DNA from 3 places in the Rothia sp. HMSC036D11 genome. Region 2 is predicted to be linked to each of the others. Evidence: predicted binding sites of a transcription regulator. Region 2 holds the regulator's gene; each other region holds the start of a gene.
What was found. The regulator HrcA, encoded in region 2, represses chaperone genes, less so after heat shock. The targets are predictions, from matches to a motif close to TTNGCACTCGNNNNNNNCGAGTGCNAA.

Region 1 (3,282 bases), on a different contig from region 2:
GCGCCGGTTGCCTCGTCACCCTTCAGGTCGAGCTTATCGAAGACCTTCGCGCCCGCCTGAATCAGTGCCACGCCGCCGCCGGGGACGATACCCTCTTCAACGGCTGCCTTTGCGTTGCGCACAGCATCCTCAATGCGGTGCTTGCGTTCCTTCAGCTCAACCTCGGTTGCCGCGCCAGCCTTGAGCACAGCCACACCACCGGCGAGCTTTGCTAGGCGCTCCTGCAGCTTCTCGCGGTCGTAGTCGGAATCGGAGTTTGCGATCTCGGCGCGAATCTGTGCCACGCGGCCCTCAAGTGCGGCGGCGTCGCCAGCGCCCTCAATAATGGTGGTCTCATCCTTGGTGACAACAACCTTGCGTGCCTTACCCAGCATCTCAAGGGTTGCAGTATCCAGAGACAGGCCAACCTCTTCGGTAATAACCTGGCCGCCGGTGAGGATCGCAATATCAGCCATCATAGCCTTGCGACGGTCACCGAAACCGGGTGCCTTCACGGCAACGGACTTGATGGAGCCGCGCATCTTGTTCAGCACGAGCAGTGCCAGAGCCTCGCCCTCAACATCCTCGGCGATAATCAGCAGCGGCTTGCCGGACTGCATGACCTTCTCAAGAACGGGAACCAGATCTTTCACGTTCGAGATCTTCTGGTTGACCACCAGGATGTAGGGGTCTTCCAGCACGGCTTCCTGACGCTCGGGGTCGGTCACGAAGTAGCCGGAGAGGAAGCCCTTATCGAAGCGCATACCCTCGGTGAGTTCCAGATGCAGGCCGAAGGTGTTGGATTCCTCAACGGTAATCACGCCTTCCTTGCCGACCTTCTCCATAGCCTGAGCAATCAGCTTACCGATCTCCTGATCGCCCGCAGAGATGGATGCGGTTGCCGCGATCTCTTCCTCAGTCTCAACCTCTTTCGCGGAGTCGAGCAGAGTCTTGGTGACCTCCTCAACAGCCTTCTCAATACCGCGCTTGAGGCTCAGCGGGTCAGCACCAGCAGCCACGTTGCGCAGGCCCTCACGCACGAGCGCCTGAGCGAGCACGGTTGCGGTGGTGGTACCGTCACCTGCGATATCGTCGGTCTTCTTGGCTACCTCTTTGACGAGTTCGGCGCCAATCTTTTCATAGGGGTCTTCAAGCTCGATCTCTTTGGCGATGGAAACACCGTCGTTGGTGATCGTGGGTGCGCCCCACGACTTCTCAAGCACGACGTTGCGGCCACGGGGGCCAAGAGTTACCTTAACGGCATCGGCTAGAGTGTTCAGTCCGCGCTCTAGACCGCGGCGAGCTTCTTCATCAAAAGCAATAAGTTTTGCCATGTGGCGATATCCCTCCTGGACGTATCGAATGGAGCGCTCAGGTTTTCCGGTCTGCCGAAGCAGATTTCGACACCGGTTTTAGCACCTGAAGGCGCCGAGTGCTAAAAACAATTTTGGCACTTGGTGCGCCCGAGGGCAAACATTTTGAGCACCGAATTTAGCTTAATCGCCCTCAGCGCATTCTTGAGGCGCGCGAAAAGCCGCGATGGGGTGAACGGGTACGGCTTCGCGTGCGAATGCCCAGAGCGGAAACACCAGTTTCGAGCACCAGGCGATGTTATGTGCGAGCGCATAAGGCTCATAGAACGTGTCCGAAACTAGCGGGGATGATAAGCGGCACCGCAAACCGCGGTCTCAAGCCGATTGATACCGTTAGCTGTAGTCGGTGGCGAGCACCACCACAATATCGTTCTCGCCCAGAATCGAGGTGTCTGAACTCTCCTGAACCGTCGTGATGTTCAGGGTTTTCGCAATAGCTTCGGCCTGCGACTTCTTAGCCTCGTCCTTGTAGTAGACCGTGCTGGACTGCGGCGGGGTGCCCGACCAGTTTGCGGTTTCGGTAATCGTGTAACCCTCAAGCGCGGCGCTTGCCTTGGCCGCAGACCCGCCGGGTGCGGATGCATTATAGACCGCCACGTTCGCATCCTTAGCCTGCTCGGATGCCGAGGCAGAGGGCGACGATGATTCCGAAGGCGAGGCGGGGGCACTGTAGCTCTTGGCACGTGCGGCGGCCTCGGGCGAGCTGCTGCGCGGGTGGTTAATGTACATGGCGCCGCCAATCACGAGCGATAAAATACCGGCGACGACAACGGGAATAATGCCTTTGGGGCTCTTGGAAGGGTCGTCAATCACACCGCGGTATGTTCCACGGCGGGCGGTATTCTCGTCGATGTCGTCGAATTCATCGTGCGGGTATTGGCTCATGACTTCCCTAGGTTGAGTAATAGATGTACCGCTCTGCGCGGTGGAGCCCTGCCAAAGCTCTCTCTTACAGGGTACCGTATGGGGCTTTATCCGTCCTGTTCAGAACAGCGTGCGCTCATGCACACATCAGTGCGGCTGCCTCTAGCTGCGGTCGCGAACCTCGCGCAGGCGGTGCATCAGGATGGGTTCGGCGGCGATCACACGCTGGCTATCGATCATCGTGTTGAGCTTCTGGTAGTAGGCGATCGGGGTGAGCCCGAGCGCGGTAATCGCCTTCTCTTTGGTGCCCTGATACTTCCAGTGCCGTTTTTCCAGGGCGATCATGGCACGCTCTAAATCGGTGAGGGCGGATTTTCGCGTGTTCTCAGTTTTTCCGCCGGTTTCGCGGGTCTCAGAAGTGCCGGGGGCAGAAGACGCAGGCTGTGTTGTGGGGCCGGTTTCAGAGCTATCGGCGGGGACTGCCGCTGCGGGTTCGGCTGCTTCGGAGCCGCCAGCAGGCGAAGGTTCGGGGGTTTCCGAAGAAGGTATCGGCATCTGGATTCCTGACGAACATAGGTGGTCTACATGAACACTTTAGAGTATGTTGGTTGAAGTCACCGTGTTATTAGAGTCAAATTTTCTCAGGGAGTATTTTCATGACGAACCCGCCGCTGACCGACATTATGAGCGAAGACTGGGCGCAGGCCCTCGCGCCCGTCGAAGATAAAATCCACGCCATGGGCGAGTTTTTACGCACCGAACACGCGGCGGGACACCGAACTTTTCCCACAGGTCAGAATATTTTCCGCACATTCTCACGCCCCATGAACGAGGTCAAGGTGCTGATCGTGGGGCAAGACCCCTACCCCACCCCCGGGAACGCGATGGGGCTTTCGTTCTCGGTGCAGCGGGATATGCCCCTGCCGAAATCGCTCATCAATATTTACCGGGAACTTTCCGACGATTTGGGGATTGAGCCCGCGCAGCACGGCGATCTAAGCTCGTGGTCCGATGAGGGCATCATGCTCATGAACCGCGTGCTCAGCGTGCGTGAAGGGGCGCCGGG
Region 2 (3,282 bases):
TTTACATTGGTCGGTGTTGTGACCTGAATACGTACCTGTAGGTCTCCGCGTTTATCGGAGTGAAGGCGGGTAACACCTAAGCCGTTCAAAGTTACGATGTCGCCGCTTTGTGCGCCTTCAGGGATGGTGATCTCTTGAACCCCATCGAAGGTTTCTAAGGGTACGGTGGTTCCTAAAACGGCTGCGACCATAGGAATATTCACCGTTGTGGTGAGATTATCACCATCGCGAACAAAGTATTTATCGCGCTTAACGTTGAGATCAATATAAAGATCGCCATTGGGACCACCATTGAGTCCAGCTTCGCCTTTACCTCGCAGACGTATGCGGGCTCCGTCATTAACACCGGCGGGAACGGTGAAGGTCAGCGGGAGTTTTTCGCCCACACGGCCCTGTCCGTGGCATTCTGGGCAGCGGTGTTTGATGACGGTGCCATATCCCTGACAGCTGGGGCACTCTACCTGCTGCATGACGGTTCCTAGGATGGATTGAACACGGCGCTGCATGAATCCCTGGCCATGACAGGTCTCACAGGTTTCGGGGTGGGTTCCGGGAGCTGTTCCTTCACCTTCACAGGATTTACAAGTGACGGCCGTGTTAAGCTCTACAGTCTTTTCGACGCCAAAAACTGCGTCTTTGAGGGATATTGAGACGTTGATAAGTGCGTCTTGTCCCTGGCGTACGCGGGACGCGGGACCGCTTTGTCCACCGCCTCCGGTAAACATATCGAAAAGATCTTGAAACCCGAAACTTCCTGAGCCGAAGCCGCCAAATCCTCCTGCGCCTCCAGGGAATCCTGCACGACCCTGTTCGTCGCCGGTAGCGTCGTAATTACGGCGTTTCTCGTTATCTGAGAGTACTTCATAGGCGAGGGTTACACGTTTGAACTCCTCGGCTGCCTCTTCGGATGGGTTAACATCGGGGTGCAGTTGACGCGCCTTTTTACGGTACGCTTTTTTAATCTCTTCGGGGCTTGCGTCCTTTGAGACTCCAAGAGTTGAGTAGTGATCGCTCACGTGTTTCTTCTATCCTTTTCGTACCGGAGTGCTCCGGGTATGGTGTCAATATAAAATCTGTAAATTTGTGGGGCTCTGAGGAGTTACCCGCTTGATGTCATGATGCTCGTGTGCCTAAGACATGACCTAGATAGCGAGCTACCGCGTTCACCGCCGCAATGTTACCACGGTAATCCATGCGGACTGGACCCACCACGCCAAGTTTTGCCGTATGCTTCCCCAAGGCGCCTTCATTGTCTGGTAAATGTTGTTTGCCGTATGAAACTACAACGGGTGAATCGTATTCACCAGTGACAATAGAAGCTCCTTGAAGCGCTTGCTCCGTATTCTCGTGACCGATCCTTACACTGTACCCGGCTTCTTGAACCGATGCGTGAGACAGCACGCGAAGCAGCGTAACTTGTTCTTCGAGCGCATCCAAAATGGGAGCTATGCTCGCCGAGAAGTCGTCGTGACTTCGTGCTAGGTTTGAGGTGCCAGAGATCGCGAAGCGAATATCTCGTTCAAAATAAGGCTGTGCTCGCAGATGATCCACGATAACTTCGGTGAGCTCCGGAGAGCGGCCTCGCAACGCTGGATGATGCGCTTCTGGCAACAATGCACTTATGTTTTCGAAAGGTAAACCCTGAAGCATTTTAAGCAGGTTTTCTTTAATCGCTGCAAGAGCTGACACAGTTTCATCATGCGATAAGGCTGTAGTCTCTGGCAGTATCACAGTGACCCGGTGGATTGTGCCAAGATCACTGATAAGCAATGCTAAGAGCGTGCGTGAATCTAGGGGTACGAACTCAAGATGCAAGAGAGTTCCAGCGTTACGTGTTGGGTACTGGATAAGCGCCACCTGATGCGTGAGATGGGCAAGTGTTCGGGTGGCGGCTTCAATCATGTCTTCTACGCTGTGTGCGCTTTCAAGAATTTGCCGTAACGCCGAAACTTGGGTTGCAGAGAGAGCACGCGGCGCGGCTAGAGCATCGACGAAGAACCTGTATCCCTGCTCTGTAGGAATACGCCCAGCGCTGGCGTGCGGTGCACTCAAAAGCCCCTGTTCTTCTAAAGCTGCCATATCATTGCGTATCGTGGCACTGGATACTTGAAGATGGTGGCGCTGTGCCAGCGTCTTTGAACCTATGGGTTCGCCTGTGCGCACGTAGTCTTCAACGATTGCCTGCAATATGCGCATGCGGCGTTCGTGTGACATGGTACTCCTTGCGACCCTATCGGTGGTTAATAATCTGGAAAAGCATAATCTGGCACTCTTGTTGAGAGAGTGCTAAAAACTACTTTTATCATAGCCGGGTAACCCCTAGCGGTACTAGTCTTTCGCCAGAAGCGAGTTATCAATACTTTAGAATTGGATGGGTTCTGCCAAAAGCTAACCTGCGGAAACCAGGCAATATCCGTGGTGCCGTTGTACGAAGGATGCAAGATATGAGTGAACGATACGCTTGGGGTGCACAAGATCTATCACGTGCCTCAATAAATAACAGGCCTACTCCTCCTCGTCGGGTCGAGCTAAAACGCGGGATGGTCCTTGAGGATCTTAACGGGTGGGTTGGCGAAGTAGTGCATGCCGAACGTATTGGTGGAGAAATATTTTTCGGGCTTGAAGACGCTCACGGACGGGTCAAAAATTTTCCTTTAGGAATCGGGTACTTTCTTGAGGGCGAACCGGTTGAGATTGTTGCCCCAACACCACGAAAGACCTCAGGGCGCAAAATTTCTCGTTCTGGTTCAGTAGCAGTTGAAAACGCTCCAGCACGGGTGGCGCGCGCATCCAGAATCTGGGTTGAGGGGCTTCATGATGCGGAACTCGTCGAGAAAGTGTGGGGCCATGATCTGCGGGTTGAAGGTATTGTGGTCGAGCCCCTTCATGGTGTTGATGATTTAGCAACTGCCGTTAAAGAGTTCTCCCCCGGTCCAGAGCGACGACTTGGAATTCTTGTGGATCATCTTCTGAAAGGCACCAAGGAAGAACGTGTTGTGGCGGAGGCTTTAGCTGTTCCCGGCGCTGCTGGAAATATTAAGATTGTGGGGCACCCTTTCATTGATATTTGGCAGGCCGTCAAGCCGCAGGTTCTCGGAATTCCGGCATGGCCGCAGGTGCCTCGAGGTGAGGACTGGAAGAAAGGAATTCTACGTCGGTTGGGACAGCCACATCAAAACCAGGAAGACGTGGCAAACGCCTGGAAACGTATTCTTTCCCGAGTTGACTCTTATTCCGATCTTGATCCTACGCTGCTAGGACCTGTTGAGTCGCTCATTGATT
Region 3 (3,282 bases), on a different contig from region 2:
CCGTCATCGCAATTTTGCAGATGCGTCACCCTCATAAACCCGCTAGACCGCAGAATTCTTAGTATCCGAGCTGGAGACGTGCGCTGCATCAGAAAAGTCTACAGGCCGCACATGCCACCCGATGCGCCGTGCCTGCTGCCCAGACCCCACTCGCGTAAACACTAAAGTCGCCGGGTTATAGCCCTGATTCTTCGCGGCCTTCTTACCTGATTTCTTGCCCGCACCGCCTGCCAGCAGGGTCGCACGCAATTTCTCGGGCACCAGATCAACGCCGCGTTTCTTGATCGTCAAAGCCGTAAAACCGCGCTCGCGCACCCACTTTTTGAGCTGTTTCTCATGCACCGGGATTTCCTCAAGAACCTCATAACACTGTGCCAGCGGACTCTGAACAGCTTCTACCGCCGTGAGGTACGCCAGGTGCGGATCAATCAGGTTCGCCCCAAGCTCTTGGGCTAACTCCTGCACCAGATGCGCCCGCACTACCGCGCCGGAAGGCTCATAGAGGTACTCACCGGGGGAGGGGAACCGGGTTTGCTTTTCATCAACAGGGGTTACTTGCTCCGCAGAATAGGGACTACTCAGCGTGGTTTTGTGAATGCGCAGGCCCTTGTCTTCAGCCTGTCCCGTCGCCTCCTGCCGCAGCACCGTGACCGTGCGTGCAACACCCTCCTGAGCCAAAGCGTTAAACCAAAGCACCAACTCCACGAGAGAGTCCTCATGCTCAACCCACTGCGCCGTGACACGCGGATGCGGGTTCGCCTCACTACGAATATCCTCAGGGCGCGCAATAGCCTCATGCGGCATCCCCGGACCAAGTTTGACACCCATTGGCATACCGGTTTTGGCCAGATCCACCACGAACGAAAGCGGTGGAGAATAGGCTTCGGGATCAAAAATACGTTCTGTACGGGATTTTATAACTCCGGTCAGATCACGTCTGGCCGGATCAAGCCATATGCCTTGTACCGCCTCGCCGGTGCCATCACGAAAACTCTCCGGATCAAAATTCGTCACATCACCGACCACAACCCGCGAACCCGAAAAATCCGCCAGATTTGCGGCAGCAAAAGATGCCGTCAACGGGTCAAGCTCCACAGAAACAGTCGCTAAGGATGCGCGCGCGAACTCCAACGAATCCGCGCCAATACCGCATCCCAGATCGGCAACCGAGCGAACCCCGGCACGGGCAAACACGGCCGCGTGCTCGGCAGCAACAACCGGTCGAGTCGCCTGCTGCGCGCCGTGCTCGGTCAAAAACATAGTGCGCGCCCTATCGCCGAACTTTGACAGCGCCCGAGTGCGCGCCTTAACAAGGCCGAGAATATTGGCGGTTTCATCGGGCGTGAACCCCTGCGCCCGCAGCCGCGTAACCTGTTCGAGCGAGTGCTCTTGACTATAGGGGAAAAGCGCATCCGCGGCATCTAACGCCTGCCGGGTAAAAGGCAGCTCGGGCGGCAATGCAAACGGCGGCGGGGGCACAAAATCAACCATAGGCTTAAGTGTAGTGGCATGAGCATATGCAGAAGGTTTGGAGGCTGCAGCAGGTTCACGGGGCGCTCGCGTATTATCCTGTGCGCGAAACGCCGCCCTCGAAACGGCGCGCATTCTTGACCGGGTGCCGCCGGGATTCTAAAGTTGAATTTAGCACTCGAAGCGGTGCAGTGCTAAACGCCCAGGCACTAGGGCTAAACCGCTTCACAAATTCTTAAAAAGCTGACTAACAAGGAGCATACCTATGGCTATTAAGCCCCTCGAAGACCGAGTAGTTGTCAAACTAGAGCAGGCTGAGCAGACCACCGCATCCGGTCTGGTTATTCCCGAAACTGCAAAGGAGAAGCCGCAGGAGGCTCGCGTAGTAGCCGTGGGTCCCGGTCGTGTGGACGATAAGGGCAACCGCGTTCCCGTCGATATCGCCGAAGGTGACGTAGTCGTGTTCTCCCGCTATGGCGGTACCGAGGTCAAGTACCAGGGCGAGGAATACCTGATTCTCTCCGCTCGTGACGTTCTGGCGATCGTCGACTAACTTCGCATATATGCAGGATGCGCCGCCGGTTTCTCGCGCGGCGCATCCGCTATACCTGACCTGGATTTGGCGCATGTGCGCCTTCTACGATATCGAACGCTCACAACCCTCAAGGAGTAGCGAATATTCATGGCTAAACAGCTTGAATTCAACGATGCCGCCCGTAAGTCCCTGCAGGCCGGCGTCGATAAACTCGCCGATGCGGTCAAGGTTACCCTCGGCCCACGCGGGCGCAATGTTGTGCTCGATAAACAGTGGGGTGCACCGGTTATCACGAATGATGGTGTCTCGATCGCCCGCGAAGTTGAGCTTGAAGACCCCTATGAAAACTTGGGCGCGCAGCTCGCTAAAGAGGTAGCCACCAAGACTAACGACGTTGCCGGTGACGGTACGACTACCGCAACCGTGCTGGCGCAGGCACTCGTGAATGAGGGGCTGCGCAACGTAACAAGCGGTGCGGCACCTGCGGAGGTGAAACGTGGCATTGAGGCCGCCGTTGAGAAGGTCTCCGAGCGTCTGCTTCAGGACGCCCGCGAGGTACAGGGTCCGGAAGTTGCGCATGTTGCCGCTATTTCGGCTCAGTCCGACCAGATCGGCGAGCTTTTGGCATCTGCTTTTGAGAAGGTCGGTCAGGACGGCGTCATTACTATCGAGGACGGCTCCTCCACTGAGATTGAGCTTGACATTACCGAGGGTATGCAGTTCGACAAGGGCTACCTTTCGCCTTCGTTCGTGACCGATGCCGAGCGTGGCGAAGCGGTTCTTGAAGATAGCCTCATTCTGCTCTACCAGGGTAAGATCTCCACTGTTGCCGAGATTATGCCTCTGCTGGAGAAGGTCGTACAGGCGAAGAAACCGCTGACTATTATCGCCGAAGACGTTGATGGTGAAGCACTGTCCACCCTCGTGGTAAATAAGCTCCGCGGAACTCTCGACGTTGTGGCGCTTAAGGCTCCCGGGTTCGGCGATCGCCGCAAGGCTATTATGCAGGATCTCGCCATTCTGACCGGCAGCATCGTGATTACCCCCGAACTGGGTATCGACCTGGCCCAGGCAACTCTCGAAGAAACCGGTTCGGCGCGCCGCGTGACCGTCACCAAGAACACCACCACGATTGTGGACGGCGGTGGCAGCAAGGAAGCGGTTGAAGACCGTGTGCAGCAGCTGCGCCGAGAGATCGAGGCCGTCGATTCCGAGTGGGATCGCGAAAAGCTCAAGGAACGCCTGGCGAAGCTCGCCGGTGGCGTGGGCGTGATCAA

Region 1: the regulator HrcA is predicted to act here: its motif matches at 1,392-1,418, upstream of groL (chaperonin GroEL).
Region 3: the regulator HrcA is predicted to act here: its motif matches at 1,642-1,668, upstream of groES (co-chaperone GroES).

The regions. Positions count from the first base shown of each region.
Region 1 is NZ_KV815278.1:254,193-257,474, reverse strand. It holds gene groL (chaperonin GroEL) at 1-1,313, opposite strand, end outside; gene HMPREF2958_RS03335 (LytR C-terminal domain-containing protein) at 1,686-2,237, opposite strand; gene HMPREF2958_RS03330 (DUF3263 domain-containing protein) at 2,379-2,771, opposite strand; gene HMPREF2958_RS03325 (uracil-DNA glycosylase) at 2,873-3,282, shown strand, end outside.
Region 2 is NZ_KV815315.1:163,525-166,806, reverse strand. It holds gene dnaJ (molecular chaperone DnaJ) at 1-1,016, opposite strand, end outside; gene hrcA (heat-inducible transcriptional repressor HrcA) at 1,114-2,214, opposite strand; gene HMPREF2958_RS08890 (DUF3097 family protein) at 2,445-3,282, shown strand, end outside.
Region 3 is NZ_KV815312.1:121,032-124,313, forward strand. It holds gene HMPREF2958_RS07810 (THUMP-like domain-containing protein) at 43-1,605, opposite strand; gene groES (co-chaperone GroES) at 1,736-2,023, shown strand; gene groL (chaperonin GroEL) at 2,153-3,282, shown strand, end outside.